4 regions of the Lysinibacillus sp. FSL R5-0849 genome follow, and region 2 is predicted to be linked to each of the others. Evidence: riboswitches for the same ligand, from Rfam matches in the RefSeq annotation. Region 2 holds a riboswitch; each other region holds the start of a gene.
What was found. Region 2 has a riboswitch for cobalamin ahead of nikA (nickel ABC transporter substrate-binding protein). Riboswitches for the same ligand answer to the same signal wherever they lie in the genome.
Positions count from the first base shown of each region.

Region 1: another riboswitch for cobalamin. It lies ahead of MKY80_RS06290 (glutaredoxin); the one in region 2 lies ahead of nikA (nickel ABC transporter substrate-binding protein).
Region 3: another riboswitch for cobalamin. It lies ahead of MKY80_RS02520 (ABC transporter substrate-binding protein); the one in region 2 lies ahead of nikA (nickel ABC transporter substrate-binding protein).
Region 4: another riboswitch for cobalamin. It lies ahead of MKY80_RS14070 (energy-coupling factor ABC transporter permease); the one in region 2 lies ahead of nikA (nickel ABC transporter substrate-binding protein).

Region 1 is NZ_CP152004.1:1,330,208-1,338,662, forward strand. It holds gene MKY80_RS06280 (chitobiase/beta-hexosaminidase C-terminal domain-containing protein) at 1-17, shown strand, start outside; gene MKY80_RS06285 (NAD(P)/FAD-dependent oxidoreductase) at 513-1,418, shown strand; cobalamin riboswitch at 2,041-2,221, shown strand; gene MKY80_RS06290 (glutaredoxin) at 2,338-2,562, shown strand; gene nrdI (class Ib ribonucleoside-diphosphate reductase assembly flavoprotein NrdI) at 2,559-2,918, shown strand; gene nrdE (class 1b ribonucleoside-diphosphate reductase subunit alpha) at 2,915-5,008, shown strand; gene nrdF (class 1b ribonucleoside-diphosphate reductase subunit beta) at 4,996-5,964, shown strand; gene dut (dUTP diphosphatase) at 5,976-6,413, shown strand; gene MKY80_RS06315 (cellulase family glycosylhydrolase) at 6,689-7,846, shown strand; gene MKY80_RS06320 (ferredoxin family protein) at 8,006-8,242, opposite strand; gene MKY80_RS06325 (YwhD family protein) at 8,242-8,455, opposite strand, start outside.
Region 2 is NZ_CP152004.1:2,420,284-2,428,333, reverse strand. It holds gene metE (5-methyltetrahydropteroyltriglutamate--homocysteine S-methyltransferase) at 247-2,544, shown strand; cobalamin riboswitch at 2,675-2,868, shown strand; gene nikA (nickel ABC transporter substrate-binding protein) at 3,013-4,632, shown strand; gene nikB (nickel ABC transporter permease) at 4,704-5,657, shown strand; gene MKY80_RS11815 (ABC transporter permease subunit) at 5,680-6,462, shown strand; gene MKY80_RS11810 (ABC transporter ATP-binding protein) at 6,473-7,246, shown strand; gene MKY80_RS11805 (dipeptide/oligopeptide/nickel ABC transporter ATP-binding protein) at 7,249-8,050, shown strand, end outside.
Region 3 is NZ_CP152004.1:521,036-529,490, forward strand. It holds gene MKY80_RS02505 (MerR family transcriptional regulator) at 1-262, shown strand, start outside; gene MKY80_RS02510 (long-chain-fatty-acid--CoA ligase) at 255-1,757, shown strand; gene MKY80_RS02515 (acyl-CoA dehydrogenase family protein) at 1,759-3,426, shown strand; cobalamin riboswitch at 3,486-3,669, shown strand; gene MKY80_RS02520 (ABC transporter substrate-binding protein) at 3,813-4,784, shown strand; gene MKY80_RS02525 (iron ABC transporter permease) at 4,781-5,782, shown strand; gene MKY80_RS02530 (adenosylcobinamide amidohydrolase) at 5,779-7,239, shown strand; gene MKY80_RS02535 (cob(I)yrinic acid a,c-diamide adenosyltransferase) at 7,252-7,815, shown strand; gene MKY80_RS02540 (heterodisulfide reductase-related iron-sulfur binding cluster) at 8,051-8,455, shown strand, end outside.
Region 4 is NZ_CP152004.1:2,861,675-2,870,129, reverse strand. It holds gene MKY80_RS14085 (ATP-binding cassette domain-containing protein) at 93-941, opposite strand; gene cbiQ (cobalt ECF transporter T component CbiQ) at 938-1,711, opposite strand; gene MKY80_RS14075 (energy-coupling factor ABC transporter substrate-binding protein) at 1,717-1,989, opposite strand; gene MKY80_RS14070 (energy-coupling factor ABC transporter permease) at 1,991-2,737, opposite strand; cobalamin riboswitch at 2,881-3,066, opposite strand; cobalamin riboswitch at 3,328-3,510, shown strand; gene MKY80_RS14065 ((2Fe-2S) ferredoxin domain-containing protein) at 3,654-4,025, shown strand; gene cobJ (precorrin-3B C(17)-methyltransferase) at 4,030-5,697, shown strand; gene MKY80_RS14055 (sirohydrochlorin chelatase) at 5,712-6,635, shown strand; gene cobK (precorrin-6A reductase) at 6,632-7,393, shown strand; gene MKY80_RS14045 (precorrin-8X methylmutase) at 7,406-8,065, shown strand; gene MKY80_RS14040 (cobalt-precorrin-5B (C(1))-methyltransferase) at 8,065-8,455, shown strand, end outside.

The DNA of each region.
Region 1 (8,455 bases), 1.1 Mb from region 2:
AAATTGAATTTAAGTAATAACTACTTGCAGTAAGAATGTTAGGCATATGTCAATCATTTAGTGGCTTGTTAATTTAAACTGCATGGATCATATTCATGAAGATCAGTATGCCATTCCAAACCCATTTGGAGTGGCTTTTACTTTTCTCATCTTATCAATATCTATGAAAAATGGAGAGTGGGTTCATTTTCATAAAATAGATAAAAAGAATTACCTTTATAAAGTGAATAGATGTACTTCAACTAACGGTGCTTAGTCGGTATTTTAGGCATGAAAACGAAAAATTTGACGAGAAAAAACTAAATAGATATTATAGATATGTTAAGTCCTTAATAGAGTGATTAGACCCAACCAGCTAAACTGTATCTTTTTTTATTGAGATCAATGACTCATATATAATTGGCTTAACAAATGGAATGAAAAAGATATCATACATATAATTAGCGATGTCTTTTGTCTTAATTACAGATATTAAAGGTCTGTAATATATTGTGATATGGAGGGAAATAATGATGAATCAATACGATTGTATGATTATAGGTGGAGGCCCTGCTGGGTTAAGTGCTGCCTTAACATTAGGAAGAGCGCGCAGAAAGGTTGCACTAGTTGATAATGGAACAAATCGGAATCGTGTAACTCAGGAGTCACATGGTTTTTTAACAAGAGATGGGATAAAGCCACAAGAATTTAAGAATCTCGCAAGTAAAGATATAGAATCTTATCCTTCTATAACAATGATGGATCAAACCGTCATAGAAATAATTAAAGATGATATAACTGGTTTATTTCTAGTCAATACTTCGGAAAATAAAACTTATGTAACTGAAAAAATACTGTTAGCTACTGGAATACAAGAGGAATTTCCACTCCCGCAAATCAGACAATATTATGGTAAAAGTTTGTTTAGCTGTCCATATTGCGATGGTTGGGAGCTGCGAGACAAGCCATTGGCTATCATTGCAGAAAACGAGGAGCATATTAGTCATATGACGAAATTGGTTTTTAATTGGTCACAGGATTTAATTGTTTTTACGAATGGTCATCAACTTTCCAAGAAGATTCAAAATGATTTTGAACAAAAGAAAATTAAGGCGTATACAAATACTATTAAAGATTTACATGGGGATGATGGTAACTTATCTAGTGTTGAATTAGAAACAGGTGACAATATTTTAAGAGCGGGTGGTTTTGTTGTGCCAAGTTTTTATCGTCCCAATAAATTTGCTAAACAGCTAAATTGTCAAGTTGATGAAAACGGAACAATTATGACTGATGGTGCTGGACGAACAACTGCGGCTGGAATATATATTGCTGGTGAAACGGAAAAGGGTGGTCCCTCTTCTTTAATGATTGCAGCTGCGGAAGGCTTTAAGGCTGCTTCAAGCATAAACATGGATATAACAATAGAAAGATTTTAAATTTATGGTTAGCTGATGAGTCATATAAAATTCATCAGCTATTTTGAATATGACTAGTCAAGCTGGCGGAGAATGAACTTGGATATGTTATACTATAAATAAATATAGAATAACTAGAAAAGGTACATATTCATTGTAAATTAGCTGAAAAGTGTAGAACCGTTGGTTGCCTCTCACCTGTATGTTGAGCACATTTTAGTAGTCTTCGTAATGTTATGACGACTACTAAAATGTGTCATCATCGTAAGAGAGGAGTCCTACTTTAGACTAGTACAATAAAAAATCTACGAAGATAGGATGTATAGAGTAGGATGCGAGATTTACATCATACTCATAGTTTTAGACATAATTGCATCTTTACTGTAAAGGAAGATGCCTTTTTTATGTATAAAATTACTAGGGTGGCTACGTTTTTAGGTAAATAAGCGACTATTATTTTTGTTCCTATTTTTTAATAAAATAATGCTATCGCTACATGGTTATATTTTATATGATTATGTTTTAGTTCGTTCTACAAGGTTATGTCAGAAAATATGATTAGTCTCAAATTGATGAACTTTTATTTCTCGATTTACTTTTTATATAAAGGATGGTACACTTAAAACTATCGAAAAACAATATATTGTGTTCGTTTTGTGTAGGTACTACTATATGTAGTTTAATAGGGAAGTTCGGTACTATTCCGACGCTGTCCCCGCAACTGTGAAGCTGACGATGATTGTAACCACTGTGTGCATTCGCATGGGAAGGAAATCAGAGATTGAAGCAAAGCCAGGAGACCTGCCTATATAAAACAAATTTATCATTTCTTCGGGGATTAAGAGATGGGAACGTCCGTATTTTTAGTATGTTAACGTTTCCATTTAAGCTATCTCTCTAGAAGAGGTAGCTTTTTTATTTTATGAAAAGAGGGATTACTATGAAACTTTATACAAAAACAATCTGTCCAAAATGCCTTTGGGTAAAATCCGAATTACAACGAGCAGGACTTGAAGCTGAAATTGTTAATATTGATCACGATGAACAAGCGAAAAAAACAATTATAGATGCAGGTTTTTTAAGTGTGCCTGTTTTAGAGGTAGATGAAACATTTATAGGTGAGGTTCAGGAAATTGTTTCTCGTATTGAGATGATTACACTATGATCGTTTACGCTAGTCGTACAGGAAATGTCCGTAATGTAGTATCTAAATTAAGGGCAGAATCTATTGAACTCTCTGAGGAATTAAGCTTGAATAAGCCTTATCTTTTAATTACATATACAGATGGCTTAGGTGACATTCCGGCAAAAGTGCAACGTTTTTTAGAGAAAAATAGAGATTTTTGTAAAGGAGTAGTTGCTAGTGGCAATAGTAACTTCGGACATCATGTCTTTGGCGCTGCTGGGGAAAAAATTGCTACTACCTATCATGTACCCTTAGTGAGGAAGTTAGATTTGCGTGGCAATCAAACAGATTATGAAGCAATACAAATGTTTTATGAAACGAGGGTAATGGGATGAAAACTTATTTAAAGCTTAATAATGACGTACTGAATCGTTATAGTACAACGGGACTACTAGAGCTAGAAAAGGACCGTGAGGCTACTCGCCGCTACTTTTTAGAATATGTCAACGTACGTTTACGTTATTTTATAGATATAGAGGAAAAAATCCGCTATTTAGTGGATGAGGGTTACTACGAGAAAGATTTTATCGACATGTACGAGATGGATTTTATAAAGATGCTGTACAAAAAAGCATATGATTATAATTTCCGCTTCCCATCATTTATGAGTGCAAGCAAATTTTATGACAGCTATGCTATGAAAAGTCGTGATGGTGAAGAAATCTTAGAAAAATATGAGGACCGTATTGTCATTATTGCCCTGTACTTAGCACAAGGGAATACTGTGCTAGCAAAACGTTCTGTTGAAGCAATGATGGAAGCCTATCAGCCAGCAACACCTACAGCATTAAATAGTGGGAAAAAAGCCCGTGGTGAATTAGTAAGCTGCTTTAAATTATCAATGGATGACTCTATGAATAGTATTGCTGAAAATATTGGCTATTGTTTAGAGCTATCACGCCTAGGCGGAGGGGTCGGGGTCAACTTAACGGATTTACGTCCTTTAGGTGATCCAATTAAAGAAATACTAAACCGTGCAAGTGGTGTTATACCAGTTGCAAAATTATTAGAAAACTCTTTTAGTTATTCTAATCAGCTCGGTCAACGAAATGGCTCAGGAGTTGTTTACCTAAATATCTTCCATGCAGATATAGAGAATTTCATTTCATCAAAAAAACCAAATGCTGATGATAAAATTCGCCTCGCAACACTATCAACAGGAATTATTATTCCAAGTATTTTCTTCGATCTGATGAAACGTGATAAAGATATAGTGTTATTTAGTCCATATGATATTTTTAAAGTATATGGTAAACGAATGTCGGAAATTTCAATTTCAGAAATGTACTATGAACTACTTGATAATCCTAAAATCCGTAAAATTAAACGTTTGAATGCGCGTAGACTCTATACTGAGGTGAAAAAAGCTCAATTTGAATCAGGTTATCCTTTTGAAATTTTTGATGATAATGTCAATGAAGTACATCCACTAAAAAATATCGGTCGTGTAAAAATGTCAAACCTATGTACTGAAATCTTGCAAGTTCAAGAAACTAGTGTCATTACAGATCAAGATCAACCAAACGAATATGGGTTAGATGTGTCGTGTAATTTAGGGTCAATTGATATTCATGCAGCGAGTAAAGTAAATGATTTTGAAACATTAATCGATACAGCTATGCACTTATTAACAAATGTGTCACAAATGACATACATCAAAAATGTCCCATCGGTGGCAAAAGCGAATCGATTAATGCACTCAGTAGGGCTAGGTTGTATGAATCTCCATGGACATCTTGTTACGGAGGGCATTATGTATGGCTCGAAAGATTCTATTGATTTCATGGACCGTTTTATGGAAGCAATGAACTATTATTCTCTTAAATCATCGATGGAAATGGCTAAAGAAAAAGCAGAAACGTTCTACCGATTTGAAGATAGCGATTATGCTTCCGGTAGCTATTTTGATCAATATGTAAATAAGAATGAAGAAGAGCTATCATCTGCTGTGTTAAAAGCACTTGGCAACATTCCAATTATCACTAATAAAATGTGGGAATTATTAAAGGAAGATGTTATGGAATATGGTCTATTTCATTCCTATCGTTTAGCGATAGCACCAACCGGCAGTATTTCGTATATTCGTAGCTGTACGGCATCCATCTCTCCTTGTACAGAGCGTGTAGAGGTCCGTGATTATGCAGATAGTCGCACGATTTATCCAATGCCACATTTAACAAACGAAAACAGTCATTTATATGTAGAGGCCTATGATGTTGATCCTTATGATTTAATTGATTTATACGCAGCTTCTCAAAAACACGTTGACCAAGGTATTTCAATGACTCTTTATGTCACTGACAATTGGACAACAGAACAACTAGCTAAAGTATACATTTATGCATGGGTTAAAGGGATTAAGTCCGTTTACTATGTTCGTCAACGATTACAAAGCTTAGAGGAGTGTGTAGCATGTCAAATATAGTGTATGAGGCAGTCAACTGGAATAAGGCAACAAGTGAACTTGCCCAAATTTTCTGGGACCAGCAATGGAAGCAAATTTGGTTTCCTGAAGAAATTGCTGTGAGTAAAGATATTAAACAGTGGAAAAGTTTTGAGCATCAGGACACATATAAAAAAGTGTTTGCAGGACTAACTTTGCTTGATACCGTTCAGACGAATATAGGGATGAATCGTGTTGCTGCTTATACAGACGATTTACAGGAAAAGGCTGTATTAACCGTTTTTGATGCATTTGAGGCAATACATGCTAAATCATATTCTTATATATTTACAACGCTTTGTACAAACGAGGAGATAGACGAGCTCTTTGAATGGGTAAAGAAAAATGAATATTTACAATATAAGGCAAATAAGATTGCGGATATTTATAATAGTATAGAAGAAGGGGACTCTGAGAGCTTATGGAAAGCGATGTTTTCATCCGTTATGCTTGAATCTTTCCTTTTCTATTCTGGATTTTTCTACCCATTATACTTAGGTGGACAAGGTTTTTTAAGAAACAGTGCTGAAATTATTTCTCTCATTTTGCGCGACGAGTCCATTCATGGCGTAGCGGTAGGGTTTTTTGCTCAAAATCTATATAAGCAATTTTCTAAAGAAAAACAAGAATCCTTACAATTATGGGGTTATGAATTATTGCTGGATTTATATCAAAATGAAATGAAATATACCGAGGATATTTATGCGGAGACAGGATTATCGCCTGAGGTAAAAGCCTATGTGCGTTATAATGCTAATAAGGCCTTAATGAATGTCGGCTTTGAAGCCATGTTCCCAGAAGAAGAAGTGAATCCAATCGTCATGAATGGAATTCGTAATGAGGGCTCCACATATGATTTCTTTTCACAAAAGGGGGCTACCTATGCCAAAGCAAAAGTAGCGCCAATTACAGATGACACATTTAATTTTAATCGTTAGGATGAAGAACAATGAACGTAGAAGTAAAAATTAAAAGAATGCATGCAGATGCAATGCTACCAATGCAAGCTAATCCCGGTGATGCTGGGATGGATCTCTATTCCATTGAAACTGTAGAGATACCCGCTGGTGGGACTAAATTAATTAAAACAGGCATTCAAATTGAATTACCTAAAGGAACGGAAGCACAAATTCGACCAAGAAGTGGACTAGCCTTAAAACATAGTATTACAGTGCTCAATAGCCCAGGAACAATCGATGAAGGCTATAGAGGGGAAATCGGTGTTATTTTAATTAATCATGGTCAAGATACGTTCTTAGTAGAAAAATCTATGCGAATTGCCCAAATGGTGATTCAATTTGTCCCTACTATTCAACTACTGGAAGTCAATGAATTATCTCAAACGGTTCGTGGAACTTCTGGATTTGGAGCGAGTGGTACAAAATAAGAGTAAGTTTTAAATAGGCGTATGTCAGGATTGAGTTTGATACTGAACTCAATCCTTTTTATTTTTTTAAAATTGTCACATTCGTGTAACGTAGGTTCAGTACGATTTTCATGAGGTGATAATATGAGAGAAATAAATCATAGGAAACGAATGAAAAATAAGTTCAACATGATAGTCCCCTTTGGTGTGCTTTAATAGTTGTCTTTGCTACTGGCTGTAGTTCTGTGGAGCAAGAAGAAAAACAAAAGAAACAAGAGAAACTGGCAACGCCACAGATGCAAAATGGTTTTTGGGATGAGCAAAGAAAAGGTACAAATTTTATGAATTCCACTTCTCTGCCAGAAAATTATGAAGAGGCTAATGAATTCAACATTGAATTTATCCGTTTAGCGCCTGATAAATGGGCAAAAGAAAGAGATTTTTTATTTGAAGATAAACCTGATGCTACTCCTAATAAAGATTTTTTAATCGGCAATGCAGATCAGTATGAGGGAATTGTTGAAAATGATTTTAAGATGTTAAAAGAAGATTTAGATGCAGCATATGCAAGAGGATCAAAAGTTGTACTGGCTGTTCTTAGTCTTCCGGGAAACCGTTGGAGACAGTTTAATAACTATGAAAATGATGACCGAATTTGGCAAGACTTTAACTATCATGAGCAAGCAGCGCTTTTCTGGAAAGATCTTGCCATGCGCTTAAAAGATCACCCCGCAGTGGTAGGATATAATGTAATTAATGAACCGCATCCTGAAACAGCCACAGGTTTTAATGATTTTTGGACAGAAGACTATGATAAATGGTACGACAAGATAGAAAACACGCCAGCAGATTTAAATAGACTTTATGGAACGATTGTAGATTCTATACGATCTGTAGATGCGGATACACCTATTATTTTAGATTCGGGTTTATTTGCTACGCCTTGGGCAATAAAATATTTAAAACCAATAGAAGACAAAAATGTGCTGTATGCTTTCCATATGTATGAACCGTATGAAATGACAAGCCAAAATCGAAAAAAAGGATTCACATACACTTATCCTGGTAAGGTCAAAGTCGGGAATGATCAAAATGAAAAAATGTTTGATAAAACTTCATTAAAAGATTTTTTAGAACCCGTTGCTAAATGGGCAGAAAAGCACAATATATCAAACAACCGAATTATTGCAGAAGAGTTTGGCATTAACCGAATGGTTGATGGAGCGGATCAATATATGAAGGATTTAATTGATATTTTTAATGATTACGGCTGGCACTGGGCATTTTATGCATTTCGTGAAGACACGTGGGATGCTATGGATTTTGAATTAGGTAATAAACCTGTTAAAGAGGCCTATTGGGATGCGCGGGCAATTGGAGAACTACCTGATAGAAAAGCAATAGAAGTAGATAATTCTATTTGGGATGTCCTGAAAAAAGATCTGAACAAGTAACATGATTGTTCTCTGCTAAGATCAAATAGAAATTATATGTAGTAGTACAAACGATCGTTTGTACTACTTTTTTGCCTGACATTCGGCGCTTTAAATCAGTCCATCTTTCAATCAATATCTTGCTGTTGCAGGTAATAAAAGATAGTCATTGCCTGTCATTTAGTTTCGAAAATAGTTACGCGCTAGTAGAGTTGCAGAATTATATTCATCAGGCAATTCATCCTCAAAAAAAATAGCCTCTACGGGGCAAACTAATTCACAAGCGCCACAATCAATACAAATATCAGGGTTAATGACATATTGAGTATCCGTATTCACAATGCAATTTACGGGACAGACATCTAAACAAACGGCTGCTTTTTCATCCCTACATAATTCTGTAATTACAAAAGCCATTACAAATCCTCCCATAATTGATGTTTTAATTCTTCAGGTGAGTGTGTCCAATACAGTTCATTAAATTCAGATAAAAATTGGGAAAGTAGTTTTTTTGAATTTGTATCGACATGATTTAGGAGAAATTTCCCTTTAAGTGCTTTATCTAAATAATTTACTTGCTCTGGCAACGATTTATAGCCAAGTTTAATGCGGCGTTCTTCTTTTGATACC
Region 2 (8,050 bases):
CCAAAAAGGCACTGTGCGATAACAAGTGATTTTACGAAAATTCTACTTTTTCGTATTGTTTTTGTCTTAATAAATTTACCATGCAGCCATTTTCCGAGAAGGGGAATGGCTTTTTTTCATGCTACTATTCTGTATTCCAGAGCAAAGTCCACTGGTTTTCATATAGAGCCACTGAATCTAGCATGGGATGACACAAATTTGTAAGAGCAAGTAACCATAAACTTATTGATGAAAGGGAGATTAAATATGACTTATACTAGTACACTCATTGGCTATCCATATATCGGAGATGATCGCGAATGGAAGAAGGCGTTAGAAGCATTTTGGCGTCAAGAACGAACGGAAGAGGATTTTCAGGAAACCCTAAAAAGTATTCGGTTATCGCGGATTGAAAAGCAGCTACAATCTGGCATCGATATGGTGACAGTGGGGGATTTCACATTGTACGATAGAATGTTAGATACAGCCTTAATGTTTGGCTTAGTACCCAAGCGCTTTAACTGGCAAGGTGGAAGGGTAGATTTACATACCTACTACAGTGTAGCGAGAGGCAATCATTCAGCAGTAGCTAGTGAAATGACCAAATGGTTTAATACCAACTATCACTACATTGTCCCTGAATATGAAGGGCAACCGCTGCAACTAACTGAAAATAAGGTATTGGCCGACTTTTTAGAGGCAAAAGAAGCGTTCGGTATTATTGCGAAGCCGACACTTATTGGCCCCTATACATTTTATAAGTTAACTAAGGGCTACAATAAATTAACGCAGGTCGAATATTTATTAGCTCTATTACCTCTCTATGCTCAGATTATTCAAGAATTAGTAGATGCAGGTGCCCAGTGGATTCAATTAGAAGAGCCTTCTTTAGTGACGACACTCGACTCAGCAGAACGGAAGCTAGTACAGGAAATCTATGCTCAGTTAGCGACAACCGTTCCAGCAGCAAAACTAATGCTACAAACATATTTTGAAGCATTATGCTCCTATGAAACATTGATTACATTGCCTGTCCAAGGGTTTGGTTTAGATTTCGTACATGGCTATAAAGGGAATATGGAGTCCCTTCGAAAATTTGGTTTCCCTCAGGATAAAGTTTTAGCTATTGGTATTGTTAATGGTCGTGATATATGGCGTTCCAACCTAGCGGAGGCTAACGCCACGATTCAAGCTATTGAAAAGCTTAGCGATGCTAAGGAATTGTGGATTCAACCCTCAAGTAGCCTTCAACATGTGCCAATATCTACTTCACTTGAAAAGAAGCTGGACCCTGTTCTCAAACAAGCACTGGCGTTTGCTGATGAAAAAATCGAAGAGCTTATTGAGCTCACTAAATATAGAAAAAATCAAGACGGAACGCTACGTCATAATTTCTCAGCAAGTATGAAGGCCATTGAAGCACTAAAAAATCATTCAATTCGTCAAAATAAGATTATCCAACAAGCCGCTCAATCCTTATCAACAAAGGATTTTGAGCGACATAATGATTTTAGTCAACGTCAAAAAATACAGCAGCAGGCATTAGGACTACCCCTTTTCCCAACAACGACAATTGGCAGCTTCCCTCAATCTGATGAGGTGAAGAGAAATCGTAATGCTTGGCGAAAGAAACAATTGTCGAATGAAGACTATGAAGCATTTATTGAACTGGAAACAAAACGCTGGATTCACTTGCAGGAGGATCTTGATATAGATGTACTAGTTCATGGAGAATTTGAACGGACAGACATGGTTGAATATTTCGGTGAGAAATTGACGGGCTTTGCCTTTACTGAAAAAGCATGGGTTGTTTCGTATGGCTCTCGCTGTGTGAAGCCTCCAATTATTTATGGAGATGTTGCATGGTCTTCAGCCATTACCGTGAAAGAGTCTGCGTATGCCCAAAGCTTAACGAAGCGCTTTGTAAAAGGGATGCTGACAGGGCCAGTGACCATTTTAAATTGGTCCTTTGTACGCGATGATATTTCTCGAAAAGATGTGGCTTATCAAATTGCATTAGCACTTCGCAGGGAAGTGGAAGCACTAGAAGCGGCTGGCATCTTCATTATTCAAGTGGATGAACCAGCACTCCGTGAAGGGTTACCTCTTCGTAAAGAAGAATGGGGGGCTTACTTAGACTGGGCGGTCAATGCCTTCAAGCTTGCTACATCGAGTGTTAAGGATGAAACACAAATTCATACACATATGTGTTACTGCGAATTTAACGATTTCATAGAACCCATTAGCGCGCTAGATGCAGATGTGATTTCTATTGAAACATCACGTAGCCATGGAGAGCTAATTTCTTCCCTTCAAGTAAAACCTTATACAAAAGGAATCGGATTAGGTGTTTACGATATTCATAGCCCACGTGTGCCGAGTGAAGGCGAAATGTTAGCCATTATGAAAGATAGTTTACAAGTTCTAGACAAACATCAATTTTGGGTTAATCCTGACTGTGGCTTAAAAACAAGGAAAGAGCCAGAAACAATCGCGGCTTTAGCTAATATGGTAGGTGCTACTAAAATATTGCGTCAGGAGGTGAAGGAATCTATATCAAGATAACGAAAACAATATAATAAAAGGAGTTAAAGAAAGATCAGGTCATCTACCTGGTCTTTTTGTATAGAGGTTTTATTATATTCAGAAAATAAAATTGACGTGAACATTTCAGCATGTTATGTTTATTACTAATTTCAAATATTGCATTACAAGTTTGAATGAAAGTATTTTTCATTCAATTAAAAGGAAAATGGGTGTAAATCCCATGCTGTCCCGCAGCTGTAAATGAGGAGTTTTGTTTCGATTACCACTAAGTTCTTTCTTGGGAAGGTGAAGCAAAATGATGAATCATAAGCCAGAATGCCTGCTTGTAAGAAGATTCATTGATGATCTACGAAAGATAGGGAGATGGATGGAAGCTTACGTATTTGTAGGTCTATCTGTCCTTATTCTTGTGGAATAAGGTTTTTTTATGCCTTCTTTCTATTCATTTTGTAGATAGGAACAGGGAATAGAGATAGGAGACAAAAAATGAGATGGACGAAGTATTTACTGCCTTTCCTGCTTGTTTTGACCTTGAGCTTTCTTGCAGGTTGTACAAGCTCAGAAAAGGACAAAGGAAATTCAGCACCAACAGAACAAACAGATGAAAAAATGATTACGATTGGATGGCCATTAGATGTAGGGCCATTAAATCCCCATACATATTTACCAAATCAGATGACTGCTCAAGCCATGGTTTATGAATCTTTAGTGGCGTATAACGATGATGGCACAATTACACCAAAGCTAGCAGAAAGCTGGGACATCTCAGAGGATAAAACTGCTTATACGTTTCATTTACGCAAGGATGTTAACTATTCGGATGGGACTGCCTTTAATGCTGATAATGTGATTCGCAATTTTGATGCAGTATTAGCGAATCGTGACATGCATTCTTGGATGGGTATGGTCAACCATATTAAAGAGGTCGTCAAAGTAGATGAATCAACAATACGTTTGCAATTAGACGAACCATATTACCCTGTGTTAAACGAATTAGCCTTTGTCAGACCTTTCCGTTTTTTAGGGGATAATGGCTTTCCAGACGGTGATGCGACAAATGATTCCATTCAATCAGCTATTGGCACAGGACCATGGGTATTAACAGACTATAAAAAAGATGAATATGCATTATTTAGCCGTAACGAACATTATTGGGGTGAAAAACCTCTCGTAGATAAAATAAAGGTTAAGATCATTCCAGATTCGGAATCCCTTTCGTTAGCCTTTGAAAATGAAGAATTAGATGTCATTTATGGTCGAGGGATTATTAGTTTAGATAACTATACGTACTTAAGAGATAGTGGCAAATATAAAACAGCTACATCTGAGCCGCTGTCTACGAAAGCATTACTGTTCAATACTCAGTCAGGACCGTTAGCTGAGCTAAAGGTTCGACAAGCTATTCAATATGCTATCAATAAAGAACAAATGGTAGACAATATTACACATGGTACAGAAAAAGTGGCAAACACGCTATTCTGGAATGCCATTCCTTATGCCAATATTGATTTAGCGCCCATTATATATAATCCTGAAAAAGCGAAGAAATTGCTAGATGAAGCGGGCTGGACGCTACAGAAGGGTGAAAAAATTCGTTCGAAAAATGGTCAACCCCTTACATTAGATTTAATCTATATTGCTACTGATGCCATTCAAAAACCTATGGCGGAGTTAATGCAAGGCGAGCTAGCAAAAATAGGGGTACAGTTAAATATTGAAGGGGCAGATGTTATGGTTGGTCTGCAAAAATTAATGGATGATCAGGTTGATATTAACTTCTGGCGAACAAATGGACCGCCGACTGATCCACATAGCTTTGCAAATGAATCAGCTACGCCAAATGCTAGTGGTGTATATGAAGCAAAATTAGGCTTACCAAATGCTAAGGAGATCGATACAAACATACATCAATTATTAGTCGGTACCGATGAAGAGGAACGCGTGCAGCTATATACGGATATTTTAACAATGTTCCACGATCAAGCATTATTCTATCCAATATCGTATGAAACAAATAATGTTATTTATCAACCATATATGAAGGATTTTGCACCACGTGCTTCTGAGTATGACATTCCATATGCGCAAATGGATAAAGAAAACTAAGTATGAAAGAGAGAGTGTGTCGAAATAGGGCAACTCTCTTTTTATCATCGGATGAAATAGGAAGTGACGGCATGTACGAATCGACTTGGATGTTTTGTGTAAAAAGAATTCTCACTCTACCATTTGTATTAGTAGGCGTATCTATTCTGACCTTTGTGTTTATTCGTTTCGTACCAATAGAACCGGCAGAGGTCATCCTTCGACTCTCAAGAATTGCCCCAACACCAGAGGCTATACAAGCTTTACGAGAAGAATTAGGGACAGACAAGCCTTTTATCATGCAGTATCTGCTATGGGTAAAAGGCATTTTACAGCTAGACTTTGGGACATCTTTTGTTAGTAAATTACCCGTGGCTCATGAGCTATTTGCTAAACTACCCGCTACCATTGAATTAGCTTTAGTAGCATTTATCCTCATTTTAACTTTTAGTATTCCATTAGGGGTTGTGAGCGCATTATATAAGCATTCCTTTATCGATAAAATCATTCGATTATTTACAGTCCTAAGTGTATCCATTCCAACATTTTGGTTAGGGTTTATCCTACTCTATCTTTTCAGCTTAAAACTTGGCATTTTTCCAACGAATGGAAAAGGTTCGATAGCACATATAGTTTTACCGGCCTTCACCTTAGCTTTACCTACAATCGGATTGTTCTCACAGTTTATCCGCTCTGCCATGATCGAAGAATACGAGCAGCCATATGTAAAATATGCACAGCTTAGAGGCTTGAGAAAATCGGTCATTCTCATTCGACACGTGGGGAGGAATGCTGCTATACCGATATCAACATTGTTTGGGATGACACTCGGAAATTTGCTAGGTGGTGCTGTCATTGTCGAGCAAGTATTTAGTTGGCCTGGACTCGGTCGATATATAATAGAATCCATAACGAATCGTGATTACCCCGTTGTACAATGCTATGTGTTGGTGATTGCTGTCATCTATGTGCTCGCCAATTTAGGCACAGATGTATTGCATCGTTTATTGGATCCTCATCTGATGATGAAGGATAGGAGAGAGTAAAGTGAACTTAGGACGTATACATATGAGAAGATATATTAGTCTCACCTTACTGATTTTTATTGGTTTACTCGGACTGTTTGCCCCACTCATTATGCCTCATGACCCTTTAGCAGTCGATATTTCTAAGAAATTTTTAGCACCCTCATGGGACTATCCATTAGGAACAGACCATTTAGGAAGATGTGTCTTCTCCCGATTGCTTTTAGGGATTCGGTATTCTTTAGGTGCGGCGCTCGTCATACAAATAGTTGCTATTCTAGTAGCGATACTATTGGGCGCATGGGTCTCCTTAAAAAGAGGTATAATAGATGCGCTATTTATTCGGGTATGCGATATTTTATTAGCTTTTCCAACACTTGTACTAGCATTTGGGCTTTTAGGTGTATTAGGACCGAGCTTGAAAAATGTGTTAATTGCACTTAGTTTAACACAGCTTATTTATTATTCGAGGCTAATCCGAGGTTTATTTATTGGCATGAATGAAAAAGATTTTATTCTAGCGGCAAGAATTAGTGGTACTACAGGTGCGAAATTAATTATTCGTCACTATCTCCCTCATGTTTGGCCACCGATTGTAACGATTGTGGCATTAGATATGGGGAAGGTCATTTTAGAGATTGCGGGCTTTTCCTTTATTGGGCTTGGTGTGCAGGCTCCTACCCCTGAATGGGGAATGATGGTAAATGAAGGGAAGCAATATATCCGCCAACATCCTGAATTAATGCTATATCCTGGGCTTGCTATCGTCCTTGTTGTCCTAGTATGTAATGTTTTAGCAAGTAGTTTGAAGAAGCCTGATCAGTAAAGGGGTAGTTATGAAGAAAGTTTTAGAAGTGAAAGACTTATCGGTCAAAGTTGGAGAACAGAATATTTTATCCTCCATTCATTTAACAGCCTATCAAGGCCGAGTGTTAGGAATTATTGGGGAAAGCGGTAGTGGGAAAACGATGCTTTGCCAAGCTATCATGCAAGCCTTGCCGACTAGAGCACAGATCACCAAAGGGCAAATTTTCTACCATCAACAAGATTTATTGAAGGTAACTGCTGCTCAAATGAGAGCTTATCGTGGTAGACATCTTTCCATTATTATGCAAAATCCTTCGACTGCCTTTGACCGTGTTCAAACCATTGAAGGTCATTTTCGTGAATCATTAAAGGCTCATTTTGTTATAACTAAAAATGAAATAAGACAAATTGCTATTGAAAGCATGTCAAAAGTTAATTTACCTAATCCCGAGCGCCTTTTACACTATTATCCATTCCAATTAAGTGGGGGAATGCTACAGCGTGTAATGATTGCTTTGTCACTGGCAATTCAAGCCTCGGTATATATAGCTGATGAACCAACGACAGCTCTTGATACAGTCAATCAAAAGCAGGTATTGACCTTATTTGACCGTATTCGCTTGGAAACACAGGCAGCCATCCTTCTTGTGACACATGATTTAGGCGTTATTGCTGAACTTGCTGATGACGTGGCCGTGATGTATAAGGGGGAAATAATTGAACAAGCGAATGTCTATGATTTTTTTGATGCACCTCAGCATCCTTATACAAAAAAACTATTACAATCCCGAATTATGTTTTAGAGGTGAAAAAATTGAAGCTACTAGAAGTGAGAAATATTGAGAAGAACTATGCACATAGACCGTTCATATTCAAGCGAAGACAGGATGCTCCTGTATTACAGAAAGTATCATTTTCACTTCAGGAGGGGGAATGCTTAGGGATTGTTGGACAAAGTGGCTCAGGAAAAAGCACATTGGGCCGAATTATATTAGGAATGGAAAGGCCAACAGCCGGTGAGATTCTATTTCAAGGGGTTAATCTTTATGATGCCACTAGCCAACAGAAAAAAATGATACGGAGAGATTTACAAGCAGTCTTTCAAAATAGCTATCATTCATTAAATCCAAAGCAGACCATTTTTCAAATTTTAGAGGAACCGTACCTAAATTTCGAGCATTATAGCTCAGCTGAGAGACATTATAAGGTAAAGGAATTACTTGATCATGTAGAGTTAGACAAATCTATTACCGAAAAGTATCCCTCCCAGCTTAGCGGAGGACAACAACAGCGTGTTAACATTGCAAGAGCGCTTGCCTTACACCCAAAATTAATTGTTTTAGATGAAGCCATTAGTAGTTTAGATATGATTTTGCAAAAACATATCATTCAATTACTACAGACACTACAAAAGGATTTGCAACTTGCATACATTTTCATTTCTCATGACCTACAGGCTACACGCTTTATTTCAGATCGCATCCTTGTCATGCAAAATGGTCAGCTAGTAGAGGAAAGTATGAAAGGTGAACCATTTAAGCATTCCGCATCACTTGAGCTATACAACGCGATTTTACCCACTCACCCTCGCGAAAGAATTCACAAGA
Region 3 (8,455 bases), 1.9 Mb from region 2:
ATCTGCGAAGCTCAAGCTTATTTTCAGAGGAAAGCGTTACGGCTTTTCACTGGAGGAGATCAAGGAAATGGTGTTACTTTTTGATTTTGATCGCTCAGGAATTCAGCAATTGGAGCGAACCGTTGAATACGGAGAGCAAAAGATACAGGAGATTGATAGGAAAATAGCTGAGCTTACGCAAATGAGAAATGAATTACAACAAATGCATGGCATGTTTAATGAGAAATTAACGACTTTAAGGGGAGAGATGCACGATGAATAGTTCCGATTTATTAGCACGTAATGCCCGTAAGTATCCAACAAAGGAAGCCGTTATTTGTCATGGTAGAAGAGTGACCTATCATGATTTAGATGAGCAAGTGACCCGTTTTAGTCATGCATTATTAGAACAGGGTGTAAGGCAGGGAGATAAAGTTCTGATTTTTATGCCTAACGTTGTAGAGTTTGTCGTGAGCTATTTTGCTATTCAGCGAATGGGTGCTATTGTCGTCCCAGTCAATGCTAAGTTTACATTACAAGAAGTAGAGTATGTGGCACAGCATGCTGAGGCAAAGGTGATTATTGCACATGAAGCCATTTTTGCGGCAGTCCAGCATATTGCCGTAATCCCGTTAAAAATTAAAACAGGCCAACAAGTAGCAGGCTGGCTTCATTATGAAACAATGATTCAAAGTGCCAGTTCCCAAACGATTGAATGTCAGTTAAACGAAGATGATGCTTCGACCATTTTGTACACATCAGGTACGACTGGGAAACCAAAGGGCGTATTGTTTAGCTATCGTAATATTTTAACGGTTGCACAAATGATTGCAGTTGAAATGGAGGTCAAGCCTGAAAGCCGTATATTGCTAATGATGCCATTAACTCATTCGGCTCCATTGCATTTATTTTTAATGGCAGGTGTATTTGTAGGCTCTACAAATGTGTTAACGCCAACTTTTACACCAGATTTATTAATGGATTCCATTGAACAGGAAAAAACGACTCATTTCTTTGGCGCACCTGTTGCTTATTTATTAACAGCACAGATGCCGAGATTGCAATCAGCTGATTTGTCCTCCATGAAATGGTGGGTATATGGAGGTGCACCTTTATCTGAAAACGAAGTTCGTTTCATTCAACAGTCATTCCGCACAACTAATTTAACATGCGTATATGGATTAACAGAGGCGGGGCCAAGTGGATCATTGCTATTTGGCAAGGAGCATGAAGGAAAGGCTGGGAGTATTGGACAGCGAGCACCTTTAGGTACAGAGATACGTATTGTTAACGACAGTGGCGAAGATGTACCAGCAGGAGAAGTAGGGGAAATCGTTTTATTTGGTGAGGGTAATATGCTTGGCTACTACAGAGATGAAGCGGCAACCAATGCGGCCTTTATAGACAGTTGGTTAAAAACAGGTGATCTAGCTCGTAAGGATGAAGACGGCTTTATTTGGATTGTTGATCGAAAAAAAGATGTGATTATTTCGGGAGGAGTCAATATTTATCCGAAAGAAATTGAAGATTGCCTTTTAAGCTTTGAGGGGATATTTGAAGCGGCAGTGGTTGGTGTTCCACATCCACAATGGGGAGAGACAGTGAAGGCTGTTTATTCCGCTAAACAGGATATTGATGAAGAGGCTCTAAAAGATTATTTAGAGGGGCAGCTTGCTAAGTATAAAATACCGCGAATTTTCGAAAAAGTGGAAGCGCTACCAAGGAATGCGTCAGGCAAAATTTTAAAACAATCTTTGAAAGGACAAGAGGTGAGATAGCATGAAAGTTTTACAACAGGAAATAGCAGGCACAAGCAATTTCTTTACAGATGATGATACGCTTCAAAAAGTGTTGGAAATGATGCTCGATAAAGAATTTTCATCTTATGCGCATCGGGAATTGACGGACTTTGGTGAGCTATGTGCGGGTGCAATAGATGTGAGGGCGAAACATACTGATCGACAAGGAGAGCCTCGCCTTCAAAGGTATAATGCCTATGGCGAAGAGGTTTCAGAGGTATGGGTCAATGACGGCTACAAAAAAACAATTGAGGAGACATATAATACGGGGATTGTTGGCTATGTGCATAAAGATATTCCCCAACTAGGTCACAAAGGGAATTATGTCTATAGTTTTGCGCAAGGTTATTTACTGTCACATGCGGAGCCCGGTTTTTATTGCCCTGTGACGTTAACGATGGCTACTGCCTATTTATTAGACCATTATGCAGAGGAAGGAGTTAAGCAGCGCTTCTTACCGCATGTTTGTGCAACAGGCGATATGGAGCTATATGAGGGAGCGACATTTTTAACAGAGCGACAAGGAGGCTCAGATGTTGGTGCGAATGTAGTAGAAGCAAAACTTGTGGGGAATGAATACCGCCTCTATGGTGAAAAGTATTTCGCCTCCAATGCAGGGATGTGTGGGGTTGCAATGGTATTGGCACGAATAGAGGGTGCACAAGCAGGCTCTAAAGGATTAACTCTATTTGCAGTTCCATGGCGTAATGAAGATGGATCGGCTAACCAACTTCGTATTCGACGACTAAAAGATAAATTAGGTGTGAAAGCCGTTCCATCTGGTGAGGTTGAGTTTGATGGAGCACTCGCTTATGTAGTTGGTGATCAAAATAAAGGGATTTATTATATGCTGGAGGCGCTTAATTTATCAAGAATTTGTAATGCTGTGGCATCCATTGGTATTATGCGCCGTGGCTTCTTAGAGGCGAAGCATTATGTGTCAAATCGATATACCTTTGGTAAACCTTTAACACAGTATCCTATGATCCAGGATACATTGGGTAAATATGCCGCTAAGCTGCATGTAGAAGTAGCCACGATTTTTGATCTTATTCAATTATACGATAAAGTGACAGGTGGTCAGGGAACAGAGCAAGACATCATCATGAACCGTTTATATATTGCCATTATGAAAAAGGAAACGGCAGAGCAGGCGGTCCATTATGCAAGTGAAGCAATTGAGCTACATGGCGGGAATGGCTATATTGAGGACTTTGTAACACCACGCTTACTGAGAGATGCGCAAGTGCTGACGGTATGGGAGGGTACGGCTAATATACTAGCTTTGGAGCTTATTCGCTTAGTGGATAAATACAGGGCACATGAATTGTTTGTTCAAGTGATGAGCAAGCGATTAGAAGTATTAACAGACCATTCATTAGTGAAAATCGTTCAAGAGCAATTGACTAAACTATCGGCAACCTTACAAATTTTTAGTACTCTCGATGAAGCGACAAAAACGTTTGAAGCAAAGGATGTTGCCAAAAAAATGGCTCAATTATATGAAAGTGTCATAGCCGTTGAGTGGGCACAAAAGTTTGGTGGGAAATATGATAAACTAGCGGATGTTTATTTAGAGCAAACTTGGTCATTACGAACGATCGGTGCTCCGATGAAAACCGTACAGTATTTTGCTGAAATCGTCTAATAACCTTTGGAGTCGCCTTGATATAGAGGCGACTTTTTTTAATTTCATGTATAATAAAATCAACTGAATATTATAAAGGTTCTTTACTTAAGTAAAGTGAAAAGGGAAATCGGTGTAATTCCGATGCGGTCCCGCCACTGTAAGTGTGAGTTTTTTCAAATGATGCCACTGAAGATTTCGGGAAGGCTTGAAAAAACGTACTGAGCACAAGCCAGGAGACCTGCCTTTATAGCATAGACATTACAGCCTACGAGGATAGGATGGTGGATTTTGTATCAGTTTTTTGGTGCGATTTTGACCCCTCATCATTCGAAGATGAGGGGTCTTATTTTGATGGAGGAATACTTCTAACACATGAACGCACAAATCAACGAAGGAGGATTCACATGAAGAAATTTTGGAAAATAGGGGTATCGGCATTTTTAACGATAGGGTTGCTAGCAGCTTGTGGACAAGAGGCGCAAAAAGACAATTCCACACCTACAGAAGAGCAAACACAACAAGAAACATCTAAGGCGGAAGAAGCAACATTCCCTATGACTATAACGGATGCTATTGGGAAGGATATTACACTAGAGGCTCCTCCTAAGAAAATAGTGTCACTTATTCCAAGTAATACAGAAATATTGTTTGGCCTAGGTTTAAAGGATGAAATCGTAGGGGTTACAGACAACGACGATTATCCACCAGAGGTAGTTGAAAAGGATAAGGTTGGTGGCATGGAGTACAATATTGAACAAATTATTGCCTTAAAGCCAGATATCGTTTTTGCACATGAATCTAGCATGTCTCTTTCGGAATCAGCCATAGCACAGCTAGAATCTGCGGGCGTGAAAGTATTTGTTGTAAAAAATGCCCAAGATTTTAATGAAACCTATACAACGATTGAACAGCTTGGGCGTGCTACAGGGAAATTACCAGAAGCTGAAAAAATCATTGCTGACATGAAGGCGAAAGTGGAAGAGGTTCAGGGGAAAGTGAAAGACGTTGAACCTAAGAACGTTTTTGTAGAAGCCTCTGATGAACCTAATATTTATACAGCTGGTCAAGGCACATTTATGAACGCAATGCTGGAGATGATCCATGCAAAAAATGTAGCAGCAGACGGTGATAATTGGTATGAAATTGGTGCAGAACAAATTATCACAAAAAATCCAGATGTCATCGTGGTGACATATAGTTATGTACCTGATATTTTAACAAAAATACCAAAGCGTGCTGGTTTCGATACAATTAATGCAGTGAAAAATAATGCTATTGTGCAAGTAGATGAAAGCACAACAAGCCGTCAGGGACCACGTTTAGCGGATGGCCTTGAGGAATTAGCAAAAGCTATCTACCCTGAGGTATTTAAGTGAAAAAAATAGCAACAGCCTATGTATTAACATATACGCTTCTTATCATTAGCATCTGGTGTGGCGTAGCTATAGGCTCTGTTCATATTCCGATAGAAGTGCTGTGGAATCAGTCAGTTGATGAAACAGCTGCCAATATCTTTTGGAAAATTCGGTTGCCCCGTGTGCTTTTAGCGGGGCTAGTAGGAGCTTCTCTCGCCATTGCGGGAGCGGCTTTCCAAGGCTTGCTCAAAAATCCATTAGCAGATCCATATACATTAGGTATTTCATCTGGTGCTTCTGTCGGCGCAGTCATGACAATTTTTTTAAATATTTCTATACCTGTTGTAGGCTTGTATGCCTTACCTACCTTTAGCATGATAGGCGCAATTATTACAATGGTGATTGTGATGAGCTTTGCTAGAGTAGTAGACCGTTCTTTAAAGATGGAAACACTGATTTTAACAGGAGTTATCTTTAGTTCATTTTTAGGATCGTTAATCTCGTTAATGATTGCTTTATCGGGAGAGGAGCTACGCCAAGTAATCGGCTGGCTACTCGGTTCTGTTTCTATGCGTGGTTGGCCATATGTTCAAATGATTATTCCATTTGTCATTGTTGGTTCCCTTATGCTGTGGACTCAGAGACGTGAGCTTAATGTTCTGTTATATGGGGAAGAAAGAGCGAAGCATTTAGGTGTCAATGTAAAGAAAAGTAAGTATTTGATTTTAGTAGGTGGCTCCATGCTAACTGGAGCAGCAGTTGCTGTTTCAGGCACAATTGGCTTTGTAGGGTTAGTTGTACCACATATGACAAGAATGATTTGGGGCTCTGATCACCGTCATTTACTCCCATTATCTTTTTTTAATGGGGCAACATTACTTATTATTTGTGATTTAGTTGCAAGAACCATCATCTTGCCAAGGGAACTGCCCATTGGTGTCATTACGGCATTTATTGGAGCGCCTGTTTTTTCCTATATTTTTTATAAGCAACGAAGAGGCAAGGGGGTACGGGCGTGATTGTTGTTGAACATCTATCAGGTGGTTATGAAGACGTACCGATCGTCAAGGATATAAGCTTTACAGTTGAAAAAGGAAAGATTCTTGGCATTTTAGGGCCAAATGGTAGTGGGAAATCAACATTATTAAAGGTAATGAGTGGTATTCTACCAGCAGTTGAGGGCACGATTTCTATTGATGGACAAAGCATTCTTTCCTACAATGCCCGTGCTTTAGCAAAAAAAATGGCTGTTTTACCACAGCTCCATGCGAATGCTTTTTCAAACAGTGTTAGAGAGGCTATTTCGCTTGGACGTTATCCACATCAATCAGGTTTTTTTTCAAGTTGGTCTGAGCAAGATGAGCAAGCGGTTCAACATGCAATGCTACAAACAGGCATAAAACGTTATGAGCATACACCGATGGAATTTTTATCGGGTGGCGAACAGCAAAGAGTTTTTGTTGCACAGGCCCTTGCTCAAACTGCGGAAATTTTACTGCTAGATGAGCCGACAAATCATTTAGACATTGCCCATCAGCGGCAAATTTTAGATATGGTGCGGAAGGAAGCTGTAGAGTGTGGTTTAACGGTAGTGATGGTATTACATGATATGAATTTAGCCTCTCTCTATTGTGATGAATTATTGCTCATGGAAAGTGGACAAATGAGAGCTTTTGGGGCACCACATGAAGTATTAATTGCTTCTCAGATAGAAGAAATTTATCAAGCACGAGTAGCTACTTATGCTCATCCAGAAATACCTAAACCACAAATTACGATGATGCCTGCAGCAAGCGACTATCAACAGCGCGCTGTAATAAAAAAAGAACATTTTATAATAACGGAACAGTTTATTCAGCTCCAGTCAGAGATTCCTATAAAAACTGTATCCTCTGCTGTCCATAACCCTGGAATTGGGTGGCATAATTGCTTGTTAAACCGCTCTGTTCCTAGTGATTATGTGATTAGTGATGTAAAGAGAGAGGTTAATGAATTTTTGCAAAGAGGCCATTTTTCGCCTACGAATACAGTTGTCATGCTGACAGCAGTGCCAACAGCTCTTGTGGCGATCAATGAGTTACCTGCACCATTTGGCAGTGTGATAGTAGCTGTTACTGCTGGTGTAGGGAATGCAGTAGATGTATCTCGTGTGCACGAAAGGCAGGATGAACCATATATTGGTACTATTAATACATGGGTAATTATCAACGGCTGTTTATCGGAGGAAGCATTTTTTCAGGCCATGATGACAGCTACAGAAGCGAAAACGAAGGCTATGCAATCAGAAAATATTCGTGATGAGCGTAGTGGAACAATTGCTACAGGTACTGCTACAGATAGCCTTTTAATTGCAGCAACTCAAAAAGGGACAGAAATGTTATATGGTGGTCCCATTACGGAAGTTGGTAAAATGATTGCAAAGGGTGTTTTTGAAACTACGGTTCAGGCTATCAGAAATTACAAAAATCAATTTTAGGAGATGAGCGAAATGAAGCTGTACACAAAAACAGGGGATACGGGTAAAACAAGTCTTATAGGAGGACGCGTTGATAAAGATAGTTTACGTGTTGAAACGTATGGGGCTATTGATGAATTAAATTCTTTTATTGGTAAAGCTGTAAGTGAATTAGATCCAGCACTTTTCAAGGATATTTTAACGGATTTAGAAACTATTCAACATGAACTATTCGATGCCGGTGGTGATCTAGCCAACGTGATGAAAGAACGGCATTATAAGCTAACTGAACAACCAATTGAGGTGCTAGAGGCTCGTATTGATGCACTTTCAGATGAAGCGCCACCATTACAACGTTTTATTTTGCCAGGAGGGGCACCAGCAGCTGCAACTTTACACATTGCGCGTACGGTTGCTCGGCGAGCAGAGCGTGAAATGGTGACACTTATGAAAGAAGTTGAAGATGTGCCAAAAGTTGTACAAAAATATTTAAATCGATTATCAGATTATTTATTTGCAGCTGCACGAGTAGTAAATGCTCGATTACATGTTGCGGATGTTGAATATATTCGCAGTGGGAATGTTTTTAAAAAGTAAAATTTAGTTTTCTACAGAAAGTAAAAAACGCTACTTTGAAAAAATTCAGGGTGGCTTTTTTTCTTGTAAAATGTAAGAATATAAAATTATCAGAAATATTTCCGTTTTATGTTGACTGAATGCTCACTCATTTATTAGAATAGGAATATAATATCGATGTGATGAACATTTCCGTATGAGCTAGCAAATTTATCACAAAGAGAGAAAAATTACGACAAACAAGGGGGGACCAACCATGAGTCCATTATTAATTGCTAACATTGTCTTAACAGTCGTGGTTGTACTTTATGCAGTAGGATTGTTCTTCTATCTGTTGAAAACACGCTATAAGTATGTGCAATTGGGGAAAAAGGTTGAGTTTGATGAAAGTGTAAAAGAACGTCTTCGCTATATTATGGTCAATGTATTTGGCCAAAACAAGCTATTAAAAGATCCAAAGAGTGGTTTAATCCATGTAATGTTTTTCTATGGATTTTTAATGGTACAGCTAGGGGCGATTGATTTAATTTGGAAAGGATTAGCACCAGGCACACATTTACCGCTGGGTATTTTCTATGGTGTCTTTACATTCTTCCAAGAACTTGTGGTCTTAATGATTTTGGTAGCGGTTGTCTGGGCATTTTACCGCCGCTATGTTGAA
Region 4 (8,455 bases), 440 kb from region 2:
ACGGTTAAACGTTAGAAAAGTTTCGCAAATGAGGAAAATTTTTCTCTGCGATTTAAAAACGAACTGTCCGTTACTTTTTATGGATGATACCATTACGCCTCTACATATAGCTGTTCGATCAATTGCAGTAAGTCATGCTTAGAGCGAGGAATTGAAATATTTTCGTGCCATAATTTCTTTTTTTGTAGAGCCAAAGCCATGTCAAATACCCATGGTCGTTCAAGATGTGCCCGTTTTAGCAATTCTTCTTCATAAAATAAGGCGACAGGGTCACCATTATAAATAATTTTTCCTGCCTCCATGACCATAATTTGATCGGCCCATTCATAGGCAAGGGCAATGTCGTGAGTCGCAAGGATAATCGTTTTTTCATGGTCTTCTACTTTGGCTAAGTATTGAAAAACTTGTGTAGCGTAATAGCTATCAAGACCCGCTGTTGGTTCATCTAATAAAAGGACAGTCGGTTCCATCGCTAATACACCTGCCATGGCCACACGCTTTTTCTGCCCTACGCTTAAAAAGTGGATGGGTTTATCTAGTAGCTCTGTCACTTCAGTTTGTGCAACAGCCCATGCTATTTTTTCTTCAATTTTTTCCGTAGGCCATCCTAGATTCATTGGACCATAGGCTATATCTTGCTTAACAGTTCCTGAAAAAAGCTGATTATCAGCATCTTGAAAGACGATTCCAACCTGTTGGCGAAGAGCCTTTAATGCCTTTCTATTATATTGAAGTTTTTCTCCATCAAATGAAATGGTCCCAGCTGTTGGTTTCAAAATACCATTAAGGTGCTGAAATAAAGTGGATTTTCCTGCTCCATTATGACCGAGTATAGCGATTTTTTTCCCTTTTGGAATGTTTAATGTAATATCTGTCAAAGCCTTCGTACCATCTGCATAGGCATATGACAGGTTGTTTAGTTTAAAATAAAATGCTGTCATGAGAAGTACCCTCCGTATACGATGAGGAATAAAAAAATAGCCGTTATACCAAGCCAGTTTTTTTTGCTATAGGCGCCCGTTTCATGCCAATAAACCGTTTCACCACCACGCGCCAGCATGGCATGATTAAGCTCTCGACTGCGCTGAAACATTTCAATAAACAACGCGGCAATTAGCATAGACACTGAACGTAACCATTGCATGGGTGAGTGGTAGCCAAGCCGGGCTTGCTGGGCCAAATGAATTTTTTGCATGCTTTCTAAAAAAATAAAAATAAAACGATAGGTGAGTTCTACTAGCTCAACTAATAAAGTAGGTAGCCGCCATTGTCGAAGCACATAACAAATTCCTTGTACAGATGTCGTTAAAACTAAAAAATATAAGCAACTTATACTGCCAAGTACAATAAAGAATAGTTGCTGGGCGGTAGCGATACTGGCTCTCCCAATAAAAATTGTCCAGTTCATATACGTAAATGCCCCCATATGGGCTGGTAATGTATGCGCTGCTGGAGCTATCGAAATGATGATTGATAAGAGACTTGTGAATAAGAAAAAACCAGGTAGTAATAATAGCTTCGCATAATAGTTTAGTGGAATTTTCGCGCCCCAAATGATAAAAGCACTCATTACAAAAAATGTAATGAGTGAAAGTCGTTCATCTCTCATAATAAGCGTGAATAAAAGTAGTCCTAATGAAAATATCATTTTTTCTAGCGGATGAACGAACGCTAGCTTATTGAGATACGCATACTTATCAATGAGTAACATAATCCTTAACCTTCTTTATGCTTGCCACGCATATAGCCAATAAAGTAGCCGATAAAACCAGCACCAATAGCTGCTTGTAGCACGAATAATAAGCTTTCAATTTCACCACTAGGTGGTTCCCACAAACTATCAAACCATGGCTCATATTCTGCATTGATCTCCCCAATGGCTGCTTCTGCTTCACCGTCGGCTCCTCCAAATTCTGCTCCTTTTTGGACGAAAAGAGGGATAATCGCCAATAGTACGACGATTGCTAAAAGTAATAAATTTCGTTTCATATTAGTGCGCCTCCTTTGTAGAGAAAACACGTAAAGATTTTAATTCGCTAATATTATATTTTTTCAAGAAGTTCATGACAATAACTGTTAATATTCCTTCACTCACAGCTAATGGGATTTGTGTTAAGGCAAAAATACTTGCGAACTTTGTAAAGGAAGCCATAAAGCCTCCAACTTCAGATGGGAAGGCTAGTGCTAATTGAATGGAAGTCACCACATATGTACCTAAATCCCCAAGCATGGCCGCAAAGAAAACAGCTAATGAAAACGATAACCCCAATTGTTTTGCCCCTTTAAATACAAAGTAGGCGATAAACGGTCCTACAATAGCCATCGAAAATGCATTAGCCCCTAATGTTGTGATCCCACCATGAGCTAAAAGTAAAGATTGAAATAATAAAACAATTGTCCCGATGACACTCATGGCTAACGGTCCAAATAATACTGTTCCGAGACCTACTCCTGTTGGATGTGAGCAGCTCCCTGTAACTGAAGGGATTTTTAAGGCTGATAGGACAAAGGCAAACGCACCGGACAGCCCCAGAATCATTTTTGTTTCAGGGTTTTCATCAATTGTTTTACGAATAGAGCGCAATCCTAAAATAATAAATGGGATGGAGATTACCCACCAAAAAATAGCCCATTCGATTGGTAAAAAACCTTCCATGATATGCATGGCGAAGGCACGCTTTGGCACCATTAAAAAAGCCAATAGAAAATAACTAAGTTTCCACCAAGACAGCTTCAATTTTTTTCCTCCAAACTGTAAATAGATTTTTAGAATGTAGCGTGCGTAATAAAAAAGCACTTTTCCGTTGTTGGAAAAGTGCATAGCTAAAAAAGCAAATAACATTTTCATCTGCTAAGCCGCACACCTATCCTCGTAGGCTGAAACGATCACTTATGTTCGGCAGGTCTCCTGGCTCTAGTTCAACACTTTATAGGTCTTCCCATCCATTGGACAGTGACATTTTCTATAAAGCTCCCTATTACAGTGGCGGGACCGCGCCGGACTTAAACCGGCTTCCCTTTTAAGCAAAATGACGAGCATTTTACACCGAAAAATAGTAAGTTGTGAGATTTCACGACAAAGTGTATCACGAATTTCCATAATTATGCTATACTTTTTTTATAAAAAATTAAAAATAGAATATCAATGTCGAAAATTCTGATAACTAACGTTTTTTAGGATTAAAGAAGGCAAATTCAAATTTTTAATAGCTTTCACCCCTCCTATGAAATTGATAAATTTGTCATGATTTTTTAAAGAAATATTGAAATTTTAAAATAATAAGATATGATTAAGACAGTTTTCTATTATGTATACGATTAAAAATTTCATATAAAACGTCGATAAGTGCTCGAAGAACTCGAGATAATAGGGAAATTGGTGAAAGTCCAATACAGCCCCCGCTACTGTAATAGCTGATGAAATCGCAATGCCACCTGTGCAAACTAGGGAAGGTGCGACAGTAAAATGAAGCTTAAGTCAGGAAACCTGCTTATCAGATTGTGCATGCAAACTTTTCGGAGGGAGAAGTTGAAGCAAAAGCGAGGATCTGTCTTTCAATCTATTCGTTTTTATTTGGCTTCTACAAACCTTTACTCTTCGGCAGAGTAAAGGTTTTTTCTTTTTTCCAAAAGCAAATGAGGGGAGATATAAGATGACAACGTGGAATTTAGAGGGGATGAAAACACATCTCTTTATTTGCAATGGCAGTAGCTGTATGAACAAGGATGGGGAGGAAATTACCCAAGCTATACGAGATGAAATACAGCGTAACGCACTAGATAAAGAAATACATACGACAAGAACGCGCTGTAATGGACGATGCAAGGATGCTTGTGTTGTGATTGCTTACCCTCAGGGGAATTGGTATCGTGTACCGTCAACGGAGCATGCTAGAACACTTGTACAGGATTTGCATCATGAATCCTTATATAACGATCATGTTTTTACACTTCGAGAAGGGACATTACAGCGAACAGCGCAAACAACAGCCATTAAAGGGATTGAAAAGGTGAAAGAGGGGTAAAAACATGGCGCAAAAAGGGAAAATTTTCGTAGTAGGCTTTGGACCTGGAGACTTTAAGCATATTACGACACGTGCAGTAGAGGCTTTACAACAAAGTGACATGATCATAGGCTATAAAACCTATGTTGAACTGATTCAAGATTTAGTCAGCGCAAAATCCATTGTCAGTACAGGTATGACAGAGGAAGTGTCACGTGCTCAGGAGGCCGTTCGTCAAGCAGAGGCAGGAAGTATTGTTTCGGTCATTTCGAGTGGAGATGCAGGCGTTTATGGTATGGCGGGATTGGTGTATGAAGTATTAATTGAGCTAGGCTGGACAGAGGCAACTGGTATTGAAGTGGAGATTGTCCCAGGTATTTCAGCTATCAATTCATGTGCTAGTTTACTTGGTGCACCCATTATGCATGATGCTTGTACCATTAGTTTGAGTGACCATCTCACTCCGTGGAATTTAATTGCGAAGCGTGTGGAAGCCGCAGCTATGGCCGATTTTGTTATTGCTTTATACAATCCTAAAAGTGGTCGCCGTACAAGACAAATTGTCGAAGCGCAACGAATTCTTTTAGAATATCGTTCTCCTGACACACCAGTAGGGCTTGTAAAAAGTGCCTATCGAGAACGTCAGGAAGTGACGATGACGACATTGGCAGAAATGCTGGAACATGATATTGGTATGCTGACAACAGTTATTATCGGAAACTCATCTACGTTCTTCTATGATAATAAAATGATTACACCGCGAGGCTACCAACGTAAATATACACTTGGTGAGGAAAAACAGCCATTACGTCCACATCAACGCTTACGGGAAGAAAATGAGCCATGGGCGATGAATCAAGAGACAGGAACAGCACGAAATGACTTTGCGGCAGACCCTAATGCAGGGAGAATGAATAAACCCAGTATAGCCGTTATGCCAAAGCCGAAAAAAACAGCACTTGAAATGGCTACAGCGGCACTTGCAATGGTAAAGGGAACAAGTGCTATCAAGGTTACTCCAAAGCTTGTACAACAAAAAATAGAATCCATTTTTGAATTAGCAGTGAGCCCTGGCGTGGCTAATAAATTTTTCACACCACAGCAAATGATGACGTTAGCAGAGGTAGTAGGAGAAGAAGGATCAATGGAATATACACCAGATCATCAAATCCATTTAAAAATACCTACAACAACGCCTGAACGTATCACTGAGAAATTACAGGAAGTAGGCTTTTTATTAGCACCAATTGGTGATGTGTTATCGTTGAAGGCTTGTGATTTTTGCTACGGTGAAAAAGCAGATTCCATTCCATATGCGGAGGAAATTCAAGAAAAGCTTGGCGGTATGTCATTACCGAAAACATTAAATATTGGCTTCAATGGCTGTGGAATGGCTTGTTATCGAGCCGTGTTTGATGATATTGGGATTGTCTATCGCAAAAGTAAATTTGATGTCTTTATTGGAGCGAAACCAGTCGGACGTACGGCTCATGCAGCACAGCCTGTTGTAGAAGGTTTGGAGCCTGATCAATTAATCCCTTTAATTACAGATATTATTGAAGAATATAAAGCCAATGCGCATCCAAACGAGCGTCTATTTAAATACTTCAAGCGGGTGAAAAAGATATTGCATTTTACGTATCAAGATATGTCTTCCAAAATAAAAATAGAGCCAGCTCCGTGCGGCGACTAGTGAGGAGAAAAGAGATGAAAGCTATATTATTTGTTGGCCATGGGAGCCGTTTAGCAGCAGGAAATGATGAGGTGCGTACATTTATCGAGCAAATGAAATCTCGCATTGATGAACAATATTTAGTGGAAACATGCTTCCTTGAATTTGCTTCTCCTAACATCGAAGAAGGTATTACAAACTGTGTGAAAAAGGGTGCTTCAGAGGTACATGTCATCCCGATTATTTTACTTCATGCAGGTCATTCTAAGCTACATATTCCGGCAGAAATCGAGCATGCTCGTGAGCATTATCCGAATATCACATTCACATATGGTCAAACAATTGGCATTCATGAAGAAATATTTGCGATATTACAGGATCGTTTAGTTGAAATTGGATTTGATACTGAACAAGAACAGGAAGACACAGCCATTTTATTAATTGCTCGAGGAGGTAGTGATCCTTATGCAAATGGAGATTTCTATAAAATTACACGATTACTATGGGAAAAACTACCTGTTAAATACGTAGAAAGTGCCTTTATGGGCGTAACGGACCCACGTGTTGAAGAAGGCATTGAACGCTGTGTCAAACTAGGTGCTAAAAAAATTATTATGCTTCCTTACTTTTTATTCACGGGTATTTTAATGGAGCGTATGCATGTTATGTGTGAGAAATACAATGAGCAATTTCCAGCATGTGAGATTCAAATTGCCAACTACTTTGGCTACCATGAACGTTTACAAAATGTTCTATTAGAACGTATTGAGCAAGCGGTGAATGGTACATCAACAGGTATGAAAGATCTTGAAGAATATCGGGCTTACGCTGCTATTCATGGGCATGCACATCATCATCACCATCATGATCACGACCATGATCACCACCACGACCACGGCCATGATCATGGACACGATCACCATCACCATCATCATCATGAAGAGGAGCCAGTAAAATGATTTTCATGTTAGCAGGGACGAGTGATGCAAGGAATCTAGGCCTTGAACTGCAAAGGACGGGACATGCTGTAACTGCCACCGTTGTGACGGAATCGGCAGCCTCTAGTCTTGCTGACGCTGGCTTACCTCATTTAATAGGGCGACTTACAGCGGAAGAAATGGCGACTATTATATCGGAACAAGGCTTTCAATTGGTGGTAGATGCCTCTCATCCATTTGCAGAAGAGGCATCGAAAAATGCCATGGCAGCAGCTGAAAAAGCGCAAGTTCCTTATATTCGCTATGAACGTGCTCATGAACATTATGTACACCCACTTATAACAGTCGTGAAGGATTATGAGGAAGCAGCTCAGTTAGCAGCAGAAAAGCGTGGTGTTATTATGCTGACAACAGGTAGTAAAACGCTTGCTACATTTACGAAAGTCTTACAAGGCTTAGAAAATACAAGAGTCATTGCTCGTATGCTCCCACGACTTGACAATATGGAAAAATGTGAGGCGCTCGGTGTGGCACAGCGAGATATTGTAGCCATTCAAGGCCCATTTTCAAAGGAATTAAATGAAGCATTATTCCGTCAATATGGAGTGACCTTAATGATTACCAAAGAAAGTGGCAAAGTCGGCTCAGTAGACGAGAAGCTAGAGGCAGCCCTTGCTTGTTCTATAGAAACAATTCTTATTGCAAGACCCAATATTAAATATGGCCAGCAATATTCCACTTTTGAAGAAGTGTTACAGGCTGTACAACATACACTTTAGGAGGCAATAACAATGGATTTTAAAACAGATTTCAAACCATTAACAGTAGACCCAGATAAAATTTACGATTACAGTTTCTCGATTATCGCGGAGGAAATGGGGGAGCATGACTTTTCAGAAGATGAATGGAAGGTTGTGCGCCGTATTATCCATGCATCTGCTGACTTTGAGCTAGGTCGTAGCGTTATTATTACACCAGGAGCACTTGAAGCAGGTGTTAAGTCTATTCTGGCAGGGCGTCATGTAATTGCGGATGTGCAAATGATTGAAAGTGGCTCTGGTAAAAAACGTTTCCAAAAACATGGTGGCGATTTACATTGCTATATTGCGGATGAGGATGTATCTGTAGAAGCGAAAAAGCAAAATACAACGCGTGCCATTATATCGATGCAAAAAGCCTCAAAATTGCATGAGGGCGGTATTTATGCCATTGGTAATGCCCCAACTGCATTACTAGAATTGATTCGTTTAATTAAGGAAGGCTTAGCAAAACCAGATTTAATTATTGGTATGCCTGTAGGTTTCGTGTCTGCGGCTGAATCGAAAGAAGAGCTGCTAAAACTTGAAGGTATTCCGTACATTACAAATGTTGGTCGGAAAGGCGGTAGTACAGTGACGGTTGCCGCATTAAATGCCATTTCACTTTTAGCGGATGAACAGGCGAAAAAATAATGGAGCGGAAGCCAAAAAAGGATCCTAAGGACATGCGTCACGGTTATACAACAGGAGCCTGTGCAACTGCAGTAACAAAGGCCGCTTTACTCGCCCTTATTACAAATGAAGAGCAAGAAACAAGCACGATTCATTTGCCAATAGGTAGGGATGCGACCTTTACCATTGAAAAATGCCTATTTGAAAACAATGCCGTCAGCTGTGAAACGATTAAAGATGCTGGTGATGACCCAGATGCCACACATCAGGCACTCATCGTCGGTACTGTGAGCTGGGCAGAGACACCTGGTATTCATTTAGATGGTGGGATTGGAGTCGGGCGTGTCACAAAGCCCGGCTTACCAGTGCCTGTTGGAGAGGCAGCCATTAACCCTGTCCCACGGAAAATGA